Regions from separate parts of the Hydrogenophaga sp. PML113 genome, predicted to be linked through region 1. Evidence: predicted binding sites of a transcription regulator. Region 1 holds the regulator's gene; each other region holds the start of a gene.

Region 1 (3,770 bases):
CCCAGCAGCCCGGCGACACCCCGCGATATGCGCCCACTCCAGCATGGGGTAGGTCCAGGGATGGGCGCCCAGCGCGGCGAAGGCGTCCAGCCTCAGGCGTCCAGCAGCTCGAGCGCCAGCGCCCAGCGCGCCTTGGGCGGCGACAGGCCGTCGATGTCGGCGAAGGGCTGCTGGGGGTACGGCACTGGTGGCGCGCCGTTGCGGTTGGCGATGGCCACGCGCACGCCGGCCGCCTCGGCCTCGCGCAGCGCGGCCTCGAGTTCGGCGTGCAGCGACGCATTGCCCGTGCCCGACACCACGATGCCCTGTACCCGCGCCTCGGGCGGCGCGGCCAGCAGCGCGCGCACCGGCCAGGCCGCCGCGTCGGCGTGGCTGCTCAGCCAGGCCACGCGCGGCATGGCCGGCGCGCGCAGGAAGGCCTGCAGCCGCGCCGCGTGGCGCGCCGCCGCGGGCCAATCGCGAAAGCGCCGCACACGCCCCTCCTCCACCAGCGCAATCACGCCGGCGTCGCCGGAATCGAAAGGGTCGGTGCGGTATGGGTGCTGCTTGGCCACTTCAAGGGGGCCGTGCACGCGCCCCGCGCACACCACCAGCACGCCGCGTGCGCCCGGTTCGGTGGCCACGGCCACGGCATCGCTGAGGTTCTGCGGGCCGTCGGGCGACACCGCCGTGGCCGGGCGCATGGCGCAGGTCAGCACCAGGGGCTTGGCCGGCGCCAGCAGCGTCTGCAGCAGGTAGGCGGTCTCCTCGATGGTGTCGGTGCCGTGCGTGACCACCAGCCCTTGCACGGCGGGGTCGGCCAGGTGCCGGCCCGCGCGCTCCACCAGCCGCTGCAGATCGGCCAGGCGCATGTCCTTGCTGTTGATCTGCGCCACCTGCTCGAAGGCCAGGTCCCGCCCGCGCAGCGCGGGCAGGCCGGCCGCGAGGTCCTCGACCGGCACCGCCCCCGCGTCGTAGCCCACGTTGTCGCCCGCACGCTCGGCCCGGCCGGCGATGGTCCCGCCCATGCCCAGCACGACGATCCGCGTGGCCTTTGTGCCTTCACCCACTTGCCTTCTCCCAATAACTGGTTAAAAATACAGATACTGGATACCCAAACAGTATCCAACTCCGGCCCACCAGCCCTTGATGCGAGGTTCCATGCTCGACACCCAAGCCGCTCCCAAGCTCACCGCCCGCCAACAGCAGATCCTGGCGCTGATCCAGACCGCCATCGCGCGCACCGGGGCACCGCCCACGCGCGCCGAAATCGCGGCCGAACTGGGCTTCAAGTCGGCCAACGCGGCCGAAGAGCATCTGCAGGCCCTGGCGCGCAAGGGCGTCATCGAACTGGTCAGCGGCACCTCACGCGGCATCCGCTTGCGCCGGGCCGACCTGCAGAGTATCCATGCGGCCCGCGACAGCCAGCTCTCCCTGCCGCTGCCCGGTCTGGCGCAGCTGGTGCTGCCCCTCATCGGCCGCGTCGCGGCGGGCTCGCCCATCCTCGCGCAGGAGCACGTCGACCAGACCTACAGCGTCGAGCCCAGCCTGTTCCAGCGCACCCCCGACTACCTGCTGCGCGTGCGCGGCATGTCCATGCGCGACGCCGGCATCCTGGACGGCGACCTGCTCGCCGTGGCCTCCACGCGCGAGGCGCGCAACGGCCAGATCGTGGTGGCCCGCCTGGGCGACGACGTCACCGTCAAGCGCTACATGCGCCTGCGCGACCACATCGAACTGCACGCCGAAAACCCCGACTACCCCACCATCGTGGTCGAGCCCGGTGAGCCCTTCGAAATCGAGGGCCTGGCCGTGGGCCTGATCCGCAACAACTTCCAGAACTGACCCCAGGGGTCGGCGCCGCCACTGCGGGTGGCGGGCGTTGCCTGAATCGGCCACCGGCCGCTCACGCAACCCCGCAGCGACGGCATTCCAGATCAATCCTGCCTGTGTTCAACCCCTTGACGAGGTGTTTCACATGGGACTGTTCTTCCACTCCTTTGCATCGAACAGCTGGCGCAAGCCCCTGCAACTGATCGACTGCTGGTTGCCCGAGCCGCACGCGCGCGATACCCCCAAGGCCACGCCGCCCACCACCCCCGCCGTGCGCCGCTTCGCGCGCGCGGGCTGGCTGGGCCGCTCGGCGGCCAATACCTCGCACGCCCACGACGGCCGCGTCGCGCTCGCGGGCCGCATCGACGAGGTCTGCCGCGAGCTGGACCGCCTCGCGGCGCTCGACGGCGCCGCGCCCGCCACGCTGCAACGCCGGGTGGCCTGAGCGCGCCGCTGCCCGGCCGCCACGAGGGGGCCGGGCACAATAGGCGGCATGAACATCGTGATCCTCGACGACTACCAGGACGCCGTGCGCAAGCTGCATTGCGCCGAGAAGCTCGAGCCCTACCCCGCCAAGGTCTTCACCAACACCGTCAAGGGTGTCGGCCAGCTGTCCATCCGCCTGCGCGACGCCGACGTGCTCGTGCTGATCCGCGAACGCACGCCCATCACCCGTCAGCTCGTCGACAAGCTGCCCCGCCTCAAGCTCATCGCCCAGACGGGGCGTGTGGGCAGCCACGTCGACGTCGGCGCCTGCACCGAGCGCGGCATCGCGGTGGCCGAGGGCGTCGGCTCGCCCGTCTCCACGGCCGAACTCACCTGGGCGCTGGTGCTCGCGGCCATGCGCCGCATCCCGCAGTACGTCGCCAACCTCAAGCACGGCGCCTGGCAGCAGTCGGGGCTCAAGTCCTCCGCCATGCCGCCCAACTTCGGCGTGGGCATGGTGTTGCGCGACAAAACCCTGGGCGTGTGGAGCTACGGCCGCATCGGCCAACTGGTGGCCGGCTACGGCCGCGCCTTCGGCATGCGCGTGGTGGTGTGGGGCTCCGAGGAGGCCCGTGCCCGCGCCGTGAGCGACGGCTACGACGTGGCCACGTCCAAGGAAGGCTTCTTCGAATGCTGCGACGTGCTCAGCCTGCACCTGCGGCTGGGCGAACGCAGCCTGGGCTGCGTCAAGCTCGACGACCTGCTGCGCATGAAACCCACCTCGCTGCTGGTGAACACCTCGCGCGCGGAACTCATCGAACCCGACGCCTTGATCACCGCGCTCAACCGGGGCCGCCCCGGCATGGCGGCCGTGGACGTGTTCGAGTCGGAGCCCATCCTGCAGGGCCACGCGCTGCTGCGGCTGGAGAACTGCATCTGCACCCCGCACATCGGCTACGTGGAGCAGGACAGCTACGAGATGTACTTCAGCGCCGCTTTCGACAACGTGGTGAATTTCATCCGGGGCACGCCGACGAACATCGTCAACCCCGGGGCGCTGCAGGTGCGCCGCTGATAAAAAAAAGCCGGGTCAAGTGACCCGGCTGGCTTGGAGAGGGAATGCCCCCGCTCAGGAGCGACGCCCTCCACTCTCGCCGTCGCCCTCGTCGCGCGGGGCGCGCGACTCGTTGAGGCGGGGATCGTTGTCCACGATCTCGAAGTCGATCAGGCTGCTCTCGCCGCTGCGCAGCGCACCACCGCGCCCCGCAGTGGGTTCCACCGGCACGTCCACCTCGGGCAGCGAGGCCTCGAACTGCGACTCGGCCTCCATGTCTTCCAGGTTCACGTCCAGCCCCTGGCGGGCCGAGGCGGGCGGGATCACGTGCAGGTCCATCGGCACGGTGCGGCGCTGCGGGTCGTCGCCCGTGACCGTGAGCGGCGCGTTGCGCGACACCGCCTTCAGCGGCTGCATGGAGGTGTTGCGGAACTCCTGCGGCGGCAGCGTCTGCGATTCGCGCTGAACGATGTCCTTG
Region 2 (3,770 bases), on a different contig from region 1:
GAAGCACTCGGCCAGCATGGCCAGGGCCTCGGTCTGGGTGATGGTGGGGCGGGTGCTGGGCGTCATGCGGAGCGGTTGGGGTGGATCACAGGCCTTCGCCGTCGTCGTGCAGCAGCAGGGTGCGGTGATCGGCCCGCACCAGGGCGGCGCCCCAGGACAGGCCCACGCCGTAGCCCAGCAGCATCCACAGCCGGTGCTGCCCGGGCGGCGGCGGCGCGATCCGGCGCGTGAGCGCCACCGCCACCGACGGGCCGCCGCAGTTGCCGCTGTCCTCGATCGACATCGGCACGCGCTCGTCCGGCAGGCCGCTCTTCTTCATCAGGTGTTTCATGATGAAGCGGTTGGACTGGTGGAAGACGAAGGCGTCGACGTCGGCCACCGCCTTGCCGGCGAAGGCCAGGGTGTCGGCGATCAGCGCGGGCACGCGCTTGATGGTGAAGTTGAAGATGGCCGCGCCGTCCATTTCCAGGAAGCGGTGGCGCGGGTCGGCCGGCTCGCGGTCGCGGAAGGCGCCGCCGCGCAGGATCAGGCCTTCGGCGCCGCTGCCGTCGGTGTGCAGCACGAACTGGCCGCCAGCGGCCGGGTCGTCGTCGAGTTCCAGCGCGGTGGCCGAGCCGGCGTCGCTGAACAGCAGCACGGTGGCCTGGTCCTCGGGGCTGACGAAGCGGCTGGGCGTTTCGCCGTGCAGCATGAGCACGCGCCGGTGGCCGCCGCCGCGCAGCATGGCGGCCGCCAGGTACAGGCCATAGGGGTAGCCCGAGCAGCCCAGACCGACGTCGAAGGCGGCGCAGCTGTCGGGCAGGCCCAGTCGCTGCTGCAACAGGCAACTGGTGGAGGGCAGGAAGTGGTCGGGCGTCTGGGTGACGAAGATCAGCGCGCTCACGGTGTCGGGCGCCCAGCCCAGGCGCTCCATCAGCCGCGTGGCGGCGCGAAAACACAGATCGGCCGAGGTGAGGCCGGGCGTGACCACGCGGCGCTCGCGCACGCCGGCCATGGCCACCACCTTGCGCACGTCCTCGGGGGCGAAGCCCAGGGCCGGGTCGAGGTTGTCCACCACCGTCGGCGGCAGGCAGGTGCTCACGCCGGCCAGGCGAAAGCCGCCGATGTTCGATTGGCTCAACCGGGGTCCCTCTTGAAATCTGGAAGAACGGGCGATCTCAGCGCGAGGGCTGGACGTCTTTTGGCTTACCCTGGTCAGTATAAGGAGGGGCCGATGCGTGCCCCCACATTGGGCGACGGGCATAAGTCACACAAGTGGGGGGCGCGCGGGGAACCGGGCCAGTTCGTGGCCCTGGCGGCGACGACGGGCGGCCGTGCGCGCCGGCTGGGTGCTTCATATACTGTGGTTTTGTACAGTATTTTGGAGGCCCTCATGACCGAGGTCCACATCCCCGTGGCGGCCCTCAAAGGGCGAGGCGTGTCCTTCCGACAGCCCCACCGTTTCGAGTCCGCCGCGCGCGCCGCTTTCGACGACGGCTGGAGCACGCTCGACGCCGCGCAGGCCGAAGAACACGCCGCGCCCGCCACCAGCGTGAGCTGGGAGGACGCCTGCAGCGCGATCACCACCAACGCCTCGCCCGACATCGGCTTCGTGCACGGCCTCAACCCCTACCGGGGCTGCGAGCACGGCTGCGTGTACTGCTACGCGCGGCCCAGCCACAGCTACCTCAACCTCTCGCCGGGGCTGGATTTCGAGACCCGCCTCATCGCCAAGCGTGGTTTCGCCGAGGTGCTGGCGCGCGAGCTGCAGCGCCCGTCCTACGAGCCCAGCATGGTGGCCCTGGGCACCGTGACCGACGCCTACCAGCCCATCGAACGCGAGCTGCGCTTGACGCGCGCCACGCTGGACGTGCTGGCCCGCGCGCGCCACCCGGTGGGCATCGTCACCAAGGGCAGCGGGGTGGAGCGCGACATCGACCTGCTCGCGCCGCTGGCCGAGCAGGGCCTGGCGGCGGTCTACGTCACCATCACCACGCTGGACCCCAAGCTGGCGCGCGCCCTGGAGCCGCGCGCCGCCGCGCCGCACCGGCGACTGCGCACCATCCGCACCCTGGCCGAGGCCGGCATCCCCGTGGGCGTGAGCGTGTCGCCGCAGATTCCCTTCCTGAACGAAGACATGGAGCAGGTGCTGGAGGCCGCGCGCGAGGCCGGCGCGCGGCGCGCCTTCTACCAGGTGATCCGCCTGCCCTGGGAGCTGGCGCCCATCTTCCGCCAGTGGCTGCTGCAGCACTGCCCGCAGCGCGCGGGGAGGGTGATGGCGCGCATCCAGGACATGCGCGGCGGTCGTGACTACGACAGCGATTTCGCCACCCGCATGAAGGGCAGCGGCCCCTGGGCCGAGCTGCTGCGCCAGCGCTTCCACAAGGCCTGCGCGCGGCTGGGCTACGCCACCGAGCGCGAGGCCATGGACCTGTCGCGCTTCCAGCCGGCGGCGCTGTCGGCGCAGCGGGAATTGTTCTGACGCGGCCGGCGGCCTCAGCCCAGCCGCTCCAGCGCGTCGTCGGCCCAGTAGCGCACGGCGTGGTAGTAGCCCTCCCACACGCAGCCGTGGCAGCCGCGGCCGCAGCAGGTGCCGGGCTCGGGTGGCGGGGCGCGCAGGGCGCTGTCCAGGTCGACGCCCTGGCGCTGCGCGCGGCCGCGCAGGTGCGCGATCAGCGCCTGCGCGCTGGCCCGGTCGGCGGGCATGAGCTCGGCCGCGCGGACGCGGCGGAAGCGCTTCTGCTCCCGGCCCTCGAAGACAGCGGTCTCATTGAACATGGCCGAAGGCCGCACCCACAGGCCCCCGCCTTTCAGGCCCGCGCCGTAGAGCGCGCGGTACAGCACCAGCGGCTGCAGCGTCTCGCTGCAGCGCACGGTGTCGATCACCTCGTACCAGCCGCCTTTGTAGTGGCGGTACAGGCCGGGCGGTGTGGGGGTCAGCGGGGGCAGGTCGTCGTCGTTCACGCGCACTCGGGCGACAGCGTGGGATGTGGCCACGCCGGGGCGGGGCGGCGCGGCGCGGCGTGTCCCGCTTCCCAAGCGCGCTGCCAGCGCGGCAGCGTGGCGCGCGGGTCCTCGCCCAGGCCGCGCACCACGCACACCGTGGCCGCGCCGGTGGTGGCGCATTGTTCGAGCTGGTCGGGGTCCAGGATGCCGCCGATGGCGATCACCGGCCGTCCGGCCATGCGCACCCACCAGGCCAGGTTGTCCAGGCCCTGCGCGTGCCAGGGCATGTCCTTGGTGAGCGTGGGCCAGACCGGGCCGCAGGCGATCAGGTCGGCCCCGGCGCCGCGCGCGCGGCACAGCTCCCACAGGCTGTGCGAGCTCATGCCCAGCTGCAGGCCGCGCGCCTGTGCGGTGGCGATGGTGGTGCGCTCGGTGTGCCGCAGCGCCAGCCAGTCTTCCTGCCCCAGGTGCAGGGCCGGCGCGTTCAGCGACAGCGCCAGGCGCCAGTGGTCGTTCACCACCAGGGCGGCGCGGCCGGCGCCGCGCGCGGCGTCCAGCGCGGCGCGCAGTTCGGGCACCAGCGCGGGGTCGTCGCGCCGCGCCTTGATCCGCAGCTGGATCAGGCCGGCGCCGGCCTCGGCGCAGGCGCGCACGCGCTCGGCGCTGTCCACGATGGCGTAAACGCCCAGCGCGGGCACGTGCGAGAGCGGCGCCGTCCAGCGCGCCGGGGTCTCGTCGACGGAGAGCACCGGCAGATCGAGCGAGCTGGCGCGGTCGGGCAGGCGCGCGAGCACGGCCGCGTCGGCGGCGACCCAGCCTTGCGCCAGCGCGGCGCTGAAGCGCAG
Region 3 (3,770 bases), on a different contig from region 1:
CGGTCGCTGGGCGTGTACAGCGGCTTGACCGGAATGCCCGATCGGTTGTGCACGGTGGCATCGCCCGGCACCGCCTTGGCGAACTCATCGGCCCAGCGCTGCTCACCTTCGGGCACGGACGCGGCGTGCAGGTGCTTGTCGACGGCGTTCATGCTTGCGCTCCTTGCAGTTCGCGGCGCTTGGTCGTGAGCGCCTTCACGTGCTCGACCACCTCGTCGAGCGAGGTGCCCGGGTGGAACACCCGAGCCACGCCGCTCTCGAGCAACACACCTTCGTCCTTGTGCGGCACGATGCCGCCGACGATCACCTGCACGTCGCCCAGGCCGGCCTCGCGCAGCGCGGCCATGAGCCGGGGCACGATGAGGTGGTCGGTGGCCAGCGAGGAGATGCCGATCACGTCGGCGTCCTCTTCCAGCGCAAGCTTCACCACGGTGGGAATCTCCTGCCACGGCGGCGTGTAGATCACTTCCATGCCCGCGTCGCGCAGGCAGGCCGCGATCACGCGGCTGCCACGGTCGTGGCCATCAAACCCTATCTTGGTGACGATCACCCTAGGCGGACGTTTCAACATCCTGCTTCTCCTTGACCAGCCCCACGAATTTCCGCGCCAGGGCGCGTGGGGTATCGCGTCCTTGGGGGTCGAACCAGAAAGGCGCCCAGTTCAGGGCACCCATGAGCATCAGTCGCATCGAGCGGCGGTCGATGCCGGGCGCCAGGGGCAGGCCGGCGATGGCTTCGCGGAAGTAGCGCTCGTGGTTGCCGCGCAGATCGCGCAGGCGATCGGCGATGCGGGGAATGTCGTCGGGCAGCACGCGGATCAGCACCTGCGCGTAGTCGCTGTCGCGCAGCACGGTCTCCAGGTGGGCGCGGCACAGGGCCTCGAGCCGCTGCCAGGGATCGGCCTCGCGCGCCACGGCGGTGGCGGAGGCGGTTTCAAGCGCCTGCACGCCGGTGGCGTACACGGCCAGCAGCAGCTCGTCCTTCGAAGGGAAGTGGTAGTAGACCGAGCCCGCGAGCATCTTGGCCTCCACCGCGATGTCGCGCATGGACGTACCCGCGTAGCCGTGCAGCGCGAACAACCGCGCGGCTGCGTCGAGCAGATCGGGCAGGCGGTTGTCGGAGCGTGGACCCCGAGAGGTCTTGGTGGCGGCCGGCATATAATAAGCAATCGTTCGTTAGGTTTAAGTGTGATTCCAGATTCGGCCGATGTCAACCGGCCCCCACCCAGGGTTTTCTTGGATCTGCCGTTCATCGGCTTGTGGGCCGCGCCACCGGCCGGGATGTCGATGCCGCGCGGGCTGGGCCGTCGTGGTGATGCAATGCCCTATTGCGATCACTCAACACACAGGAGAACCCCATGCGATTCATCGTGATGGTCAAGGCCACGGCCGACAGCGAAGCGGGCGTGATGCCCACCGAACAGGAACTGGCCGAGATGGGCCGCTTCAACGAAGAACTGGTGAAGGCCGGCGTGATGGTCTCGGGCGAAGGCTTGCACCCGAGTTCGCAGGGCGCGCGCGTGCGCTTCTCGGGCCAGCAGCGCAGCGTGATCGACGGCCCCTTCGCCGAGACCAAGGAGCTCGTCGCCGGCTTCTGGATCTGGCAATGCGCCTCGCTGCAAGAAGCCATCGACTGGGTCAAGCGCTGCCCCAACCCCATGCGCGGCGAATCGGAGATCGAGATCCGCCGCGTCTTCGAGGCCGAGGACTTCGGCGAGGCCTTCACGCCCGAGCTGCGTGAGCAGGAGGAGCGGCTGCGCGAACAGCTGATCGCGCAGCACAAGCGCTGAGACAGCGGGTCCGTCTCCTGGCCGAGGGGACGCAAGCCCTTGGCCCCACGCAGCGCCTGGTGAGGTGCGTGCGGGCAGGCGCCCGGGCGCCAGCCATCGGTTCATCGCCTGAATCCTTCAGGCAAGCATCACATGTGATACTGTACATAAATACAGTATCTAGATGCCATGCTCTCCCCCTCGGCCGAGCCTTCGGCCCTCCCCCCGTCCGCGGCGCCCTGGCCGCGCCGCGTGGCCGACGCCCTCTGGCGCGGCCATGAAATCGGCGCGCCGCTGGCGCGCGTGCACCCCTCGGGCTGGGACGCGCTGGACCGCGAGCTGCCCGGCGGCGGCTGGCCCTGCCGCGCGCTCACCGAGGTCTTGCAGGCCCGCGCCGGCGCCCATGAGTGGCGCCTGCTCGCGCCCTGCCTGCCGCGCCTGGCCAGCGCAGGGCGCAGCCTGGCCCTGGTGGGACCGCCCTGGGTGCCGCATGGGCCAGGGCTGCAGCAGCTGGGACTGCCGGCGCGCCAGCTGATCTGGGTGCAAGCCGACAGCGAGGCCGAGCGCCTGTGGGCGAGCGAGCAACTCATCCGCGCCAACGCCTGCGGCGCGCTGCTGGCCTGGCTGCCGCAGGCCAGCCCCGAGGCCCTGCGCCGCCTGCAGGTGAGCGCGCAAGGCAACGACGGCCTGGTGCTGCTGTTTCGCCCGCAGGCCGCGCGGCACCAGGCCTCGCCCGCGCCGCTGCGCCTGCTGGTGCAGCACAGCCCCGACTGGGCCCTGCGCGTGCGCCTGCTCAAGCGCCGCGGCCCGCCGCACGACAGCGAATTGCGCCTGCCCTCGGTGCCGGGCGCGCTGGACGCCCTGCTCACCCCGCGTCTGCGCGCGCTGGGCCGACGGACCCCTGAAAACGAGGAGGCCGCCGATGTGGTGGGCCGCACTGATCCTTCCCGAAGCGAGCGGCGGCAGCGGCAGCGCGCCTGAAGCGCCAGGGTGGCGCCTCGCCGAACTGGGCACCTGGGCCTTGCAGTTCACGCCGCGGGTGGCCCTGGTCGAGGGCGCCACGCTCATGGAACTGGAGGCCAGCCAACGCCTGTTCGGCGGCCAGGCGGCGCTGCGCGAGCGCGTGCGCGAGGCGGCCGCGGCCGAGTTCGGCATCCACCGCATCGGCTGGGCCCCGACCGGCCTGGCCGCGCTGGCCTTCGCGCGCGCGGGTGTCGAGGGCGTCGACCCTGGTGTACCGCTGGCGCGCGCGCTGGACCGCTTGCCGATGGACACGCTTGGGGCCGTGGCCCCGCACCGCGGCACGCTCGCGCGCCTGGGCTGCCGCACGCTGGGCGACCTGCGCCGCCTGCCGCGCGCGGGCCTCGGCCGACGCTTCGACGCCGCGCTGCTGGAGGCGCTGGACCAAGCCCATGGCCAACGCCCCGAGACGCACGGCTGGCTCGCGCCCCCCGAGACCTTTCGCGCGCGGCTGGAAATGATGTCGCGCGTGGAAGACGCGCCCTCGCTCATGCACGGCGCGCACCGCCTGCTGCTGCGCCTGGGCGGCTGGCTGGGCGCGCGGCACCGCGGCGTCACGGCCTTCGCGCTGCGCTGGGCGCACGACACCCTGCGCGCGCGCGCCGCGGGCGAAGGCGGCGAACTGGTGCTGCGCACGCGCACGCCCACGCGCCGCGTCGAGCACCTGGCGCGCCTGCTCGCCGAACACCTGGCGCGCACCGAATTGCTGGCGCCGGTGGGTGAGCTGGAACTGGAGGCCCTGGACACGCAGCCGCTGGCGCCGCCCAGCGCCTCGCTCCTGCCCGACGACGGCGCGAGCGACGCCGCGCTGGACGACACCCTGGAGCGCCTCGCGGCGCGGCTGGGCGCGGCGCGCGTGCTGCGGCCCGTGCCGCTGGACGACCACCGGCTCGAGCACATGCAGCGCTGGCAGCCTGTGGGCGAGCCCCTGCCGCGCGCCCGTCCCGCGCCCTGCGCCGCCGACCGCACGCCGCAGCCGAGC
Region 4 (3,770 bases), on a different contig from region 1:
TGTTCGCCCATCCAGAGGGAGGCCCGCCACATGGAGAACCCGATCTCGAAACTCGCGCTTGAACACTGGTATCAAGTGCTAATGGCCGCGGGACTGTTCCTGTTCTTGCTTTCCGGAGCAGGCTTGTTGGAGGAGTTCCCAACTCTTCCTACCGCCGCAATCGCCCTTGGTGTCTTCTTCTTTGGCATGGGCGAATGGATCAACCATCCCATCCAAACCGGCCTCATTCCGGCCACGGCACGATTCCCCGGCGGAGTCATCACTAGCCATCCGAGAAAGGCTCGGCCAGCCGGCATCTTCTTCGACGTCCTCGGCCTGTCGCTTATTGTCTTTGGCCTCTACAAGCTGATCGTGTAGCCAAAGGCGCTGCGGCGCGAGCGCGGCCTTAGTCTTCGCGCGAACGCCCGGCCAGCGCCAGCCGCTGAGTTCAAGAAAGTCGAACGTCTGCATCTGCGACTGAGGAACGTCCGCGTGACAGATTGCTGTCCTCGTCGCTGAGGCCGAGGCTTGTTCGCAGCGGCATCTCAAGCCCTGGCCACCGGGACATCTTCAAGCCTGGTTGTGTACTGCGGCGTGCGCCGCTCCTGCTTCATTTCCCATGCACGTTGAGGGTTCGACCTGCCGGTCGCAGCCACGTGCACCATTCCTTTTCCGAAGCGGTCATTGATCGTGTCCATCGCGCGCATTAGGCGCGAGCGCTTGCCTTCTGCAGCGGCCTCGTCCGGCAGATCCAGGTCGAGCTCGTGCTGATGCATGCCGGCTGGCTGCAGGTCCACCAGAATGACCCCCGCCTTGATGAACCGATACCCAGGCGCGTACATGTAGCGCATGCCATCAGCAGCCGCCTGAACGAGAGTCAGGGTGTCGTCTGTCGGCCGACGTAGGGGGACGACCACGCTGCGCGAGAGTTGGGGCCCTTGCCTATGGGGCGAGGTGTGCATGAACACCATCATTTCCGTGGCCAGGCTGCGCTGCGCCCGCAGTTTCTCGGCTGCTCTCCCGGCAAACTCGCTCACGGCCTCCAACAGCGGCTGCAACTCATGCATCGGTCTGCCAAAGGACCGAGTGCACGCGATCTGCTTCTTGGGACCAGGCGCGTCGTCCAGCTCGATGCAGGCCTGTCCTTGAAGCTCGCGTACGGTGCGCTCCAACGTCACGCCCCACCGCCGGCGGATCGTCCCCGGATCGGCGCGCGCCAGGTCGAGAACGGAGCAAACGCCCAATTCCTTGAGTTGCTTGCTGATCCGTGGACCCACGCCCCACACCTCGCCAACTTCGGTCGCCTGCAGCACGTCATCCCGATCCTGCGCCGGCAGCGCCGCCAGGTTGCAAACCTGCGCCAAGTCATCAGGGTAGCTGCCCGGCTTTCGCTCAGCCGTCTTCGCGATGTGGTTGGCCAGCTTGGCCAGCGTCTTCGTTTGGGCGATGCCGATGCAGGTCGGAATGCCCGTCCACCGCAGAACACGCCCACGAACACGGCGCGCGCGGTCTACCAGGTCGCCGCGTAGGCCCTGCAGCCCTATGAAGCTCTCATCGATGGAATAGATCTCTTGCGATGGGCCCAGGCCTGCGGCCAGGCTCATCATGCGGTCGCTCATGTCGCCATAGAGGGTGAAGTTGGCGGACAGCCCCACCAATCCCGCCTCTTGCTCCAGGTGCTTGATGGTGAACCAGGGGGCACCCATCTTGATACCCAGGTCCTTCGCCTCGTTGGAACGCGCGACTGCGCATCCATCGTTGTTCGAGAGAACGACCACGGGCCGGCCGATCAGGCTCGGCCGAAACACCCGCTCGCATGAGACGTAGAAGTTATTTCCGTCGACCAGGGCATACATGGCCGCATTGCTCGCATCGGGTGATTGCTCGCGCTCAGACGACGAAGCGCTTGATGCACGAACTCACGACGCCCCAAACCTCAACGGTCTGGCCGTCCTTGGGCACGATGTCGGGAAACGTCGGATTCGCGGCCCTGAGACGCAGCCGCCCCGCCCGCTGGTGCAGGTACTTCACAGTGAACTCGCCATCGACCACGGCTACCACCACGTGACCATGCTGCGCCTTGATGGCGCGGTCAACGACCAACGTGTCACCGTCGTCAATGCCGGCATCCCGCATCGATGAGCCTGCCACACGCAGCAGGAATGTCGCTTGGGGGTGGGTGACGAGGATCTGCGTGAGGTCCAGTCGGGTCACGGCGAAGTCCTCGGCAGGGGAGGGGAAGCCAGCGCGTACCGGGCACTCGGGCATGGGCAGCACCATCCCGGTGGCCGTCAGGGGCACGGGCTCGGCGGCGTCCATGGTACTGTTCATACATCCAGTATACAGCCGCACCCTTGGCTGGTGAGATTTTGGTGATGTGCCAACCACTCGCCGCGACCAGCCCGATGTGTGTGCGCCTGGTGTACGACGTTGGGCGTGGTCGCCCAACGTCAGGACAGCATCTGCTACTCAGAAGCCATCGTCTTCAACCGATTGAAGTTTTATGGTGCCCTTTCGGCTCGCACCGCGGCCATGTTGCATGGTGGATCAGGCCGATGCAAAATGCATATCAAATCATCGCAATCAGTAGTTACGATCGATCTTATGTAAAGTGAGCGCTCACATTTATTTTAGCACAGCGCGCAGGTTGGTGGTCGCACAACGGCAGTAAAGTGGGCCGGTTACACGGAAGTGGATAGGGCCTGCGGCCTAGCCGAAACGAACGCAGGACAACTTCCCCACCACGTTTGACGAGCCTCAATCAAGTTCGCCGCCGGTGAGCAATGCGCGAGAGTCCCCAGCCAGAGCTTTGTGATGTGTTCCAACTACCAGGCCGTAAGCACCACTGAGCGACTTCGCCTGTACTTCGGCGTCGATGCCCCACCGCCCCAGGTGAAAAGCGATGTTTGGCCGCTCTATGAAGCGCCCTTCATTCGCCGACACCCGAACAAGGATGTGGGCGACGAAGCGGTACCGCCTCGGGAGGTGATGTCAGGCCTCTTCGGCTTGGTCCCGTTCTGGGCTGGCGAAATCAAATACGGCCGCCGCACCTACAACGCGCGCACTGAGACCGTCGCCGAGCTGCCCAGCTTTCGGGAGCCCTGGGCCAAAGCTCAGCACTGCATCGTGCCCGTCGAGTGGATCTATGAGCCAGACCACCGCAGCGGCACGCCCATACCCACACGCATCCAGCGCAAGGACGGCAAACCGATGGGGATTGCTGGCCTGTGGACCAGCAACCGAAAGGCGACAGGATCAGAGGTCTTCAGCTTCACCATGCTCACGGTCAATGCTAAGGACCATGAGCTGTTCCGGCTGTATCACCGGCTGGAAGATGAGAAGCGCATGGTGGTGATCCTGCGTGAGGATCAATATGACGCCTGGCTCGACGCGCCTGCATCGCGCTCGATGGACTTTATGCAGCAGTATCCGGCGCACCTGCTGATGGCCACCCCGGAGCCCGAGCGGGGCAAGCGAAAGAAGAATGAGGTGCCGCCGCCCGCCTCTCCCGATCTTCTCGGCTGAGTCATCTGGCGATGTAGAAGCCCGACGCGCCTGACGCCAGAGCTATTACGCTCAGCACGAACACATCGCCTAGGCCTTGCATGTCGTTCGTGGCAGCACCCAAGACCAGACCAAGGCCGCCCATGAGACCGGCCACGACACTACGTCGGATCAAGGATGTCCGTTCGTAAGCGGCCGGCCATCCCACCTTGGCTAGGCATCGGTGTGGGATGCCGCTAGATTGGCTATCGGAGGTTCAGGATGCGCCGGGCACCGCTGAGCACTAT

Evidence for each region. Region 1 encodes LexA, which represses DNA repair genes until DNA is damaged. Its sites were predicted from a motif close to ACTGTATNNNNATACAGT; they were not measured.
Region 2: BHU06_RS09810 (PA0069 family radical SAM protein) is a predicted target of LexA. The motif match lies at 1,340-1,357, and genes of this name have one in related genera.
Region 3: imuA (translesion DNA synthesis-associated protein ImuA) is a predicted target of LexA. The motif match lies at 1,929-1,946, and genes of this name have one in related genera.
Region 4: BHU06_RS21780 (LexA family transcriptional regulator) is a predicted target of LexA. The motif match lies at 2,302-2,319, and genes of this name have one in related genera.

The regions. Positions count from the first base shown of each region.
Region 1 is NZ_MIYM01000003.1:1,249-5,018, reverse strand. Features, by position in the region: gene BHU06_RS06055 (asparaginase) at 93-1,049, opposite strand; gene lexA (transcriptional repressor LexA) at 1,141-1,824, shown strand; gene BHU06_RS06045 (hypothetical protein) at 1,958-2,257, shown strand; gene BHU06_RS06040 (D-2-hydroxyacid dehydrogenase family protein) at 2,306-3,313, shown strand; partial or broken gene BHU06_RS22770 (hypothetical protein) at 3,368-3,770, opposite strand, start outside.
Region 2 is NZ_MIYM01000004.1:286,251-290,020, reverse strand. Features, by position in the region: gene BHU06_RS09820 (acyl carrier protein) at 1-66, opposite strand, end outside; gene BHU06_RS09815 (3-oxoacyl-ACP synthase III family protein) at 86-1,120, opposite strand; gene BHU06_RS09810 (PA0069 family radical SAM protein) at 1,373-2,461, shown strand; gene BHU06_RS22970 (oxidoreductase-like domain-containing protein) at 2,476-2,685, opposite strand; partial or broken gene BHU06_RS22965 (DUF1653 domain-containing protein) at 2,704-2,943, opposite strand; gene BHU06_RS09800 (thiamine phosphate synthase) at 2,940-3,770, opposite strand, start outside.
Region 3 is NZ_MIYM01000016.1:3,338-7,107, forward strand. Features, by position in the region: gene BHU06_RS20275 (methylmalonyl-CoA mutase) at 1-152, opposite strand, end outside; gene BHU06_RS20280 (cobalamin B12-binding domain-containing protein) at 149-571, opposite strand; gene BHU06_RS20285 (TetR/AcrR family transcriptional regulator) at 552-1,157, opposite strand; gene BHU06_RS20290 (YciI family protein) at 1,358-1,789, shown strand; gene imuA (translesion DNA synthesis-associated protein ImuA) at 1,958-2,749, shown strand; gene BHU06_RS20300 (DNA polymerase Y family protein) at 2,691-3,770, shown strand, end outside.
Region 4 is NZ_MIYM01000026.1:27-3,796, reverse strand. Features, by position in the region: gene BHU06_RS21790 (hypothetical protein) at 31-357, shown strand; gene BHU06_RS21785 (Y-family DNA polymerase) at 525-1,835, opposite strand; gene BHU06_RS21780 (LexA family transcriptional regulator) at 1,870-2,298, opposite strand; gene BHU06_RS21775 (SOS response-associated peptidase) at 2,794-3,504, shown strand.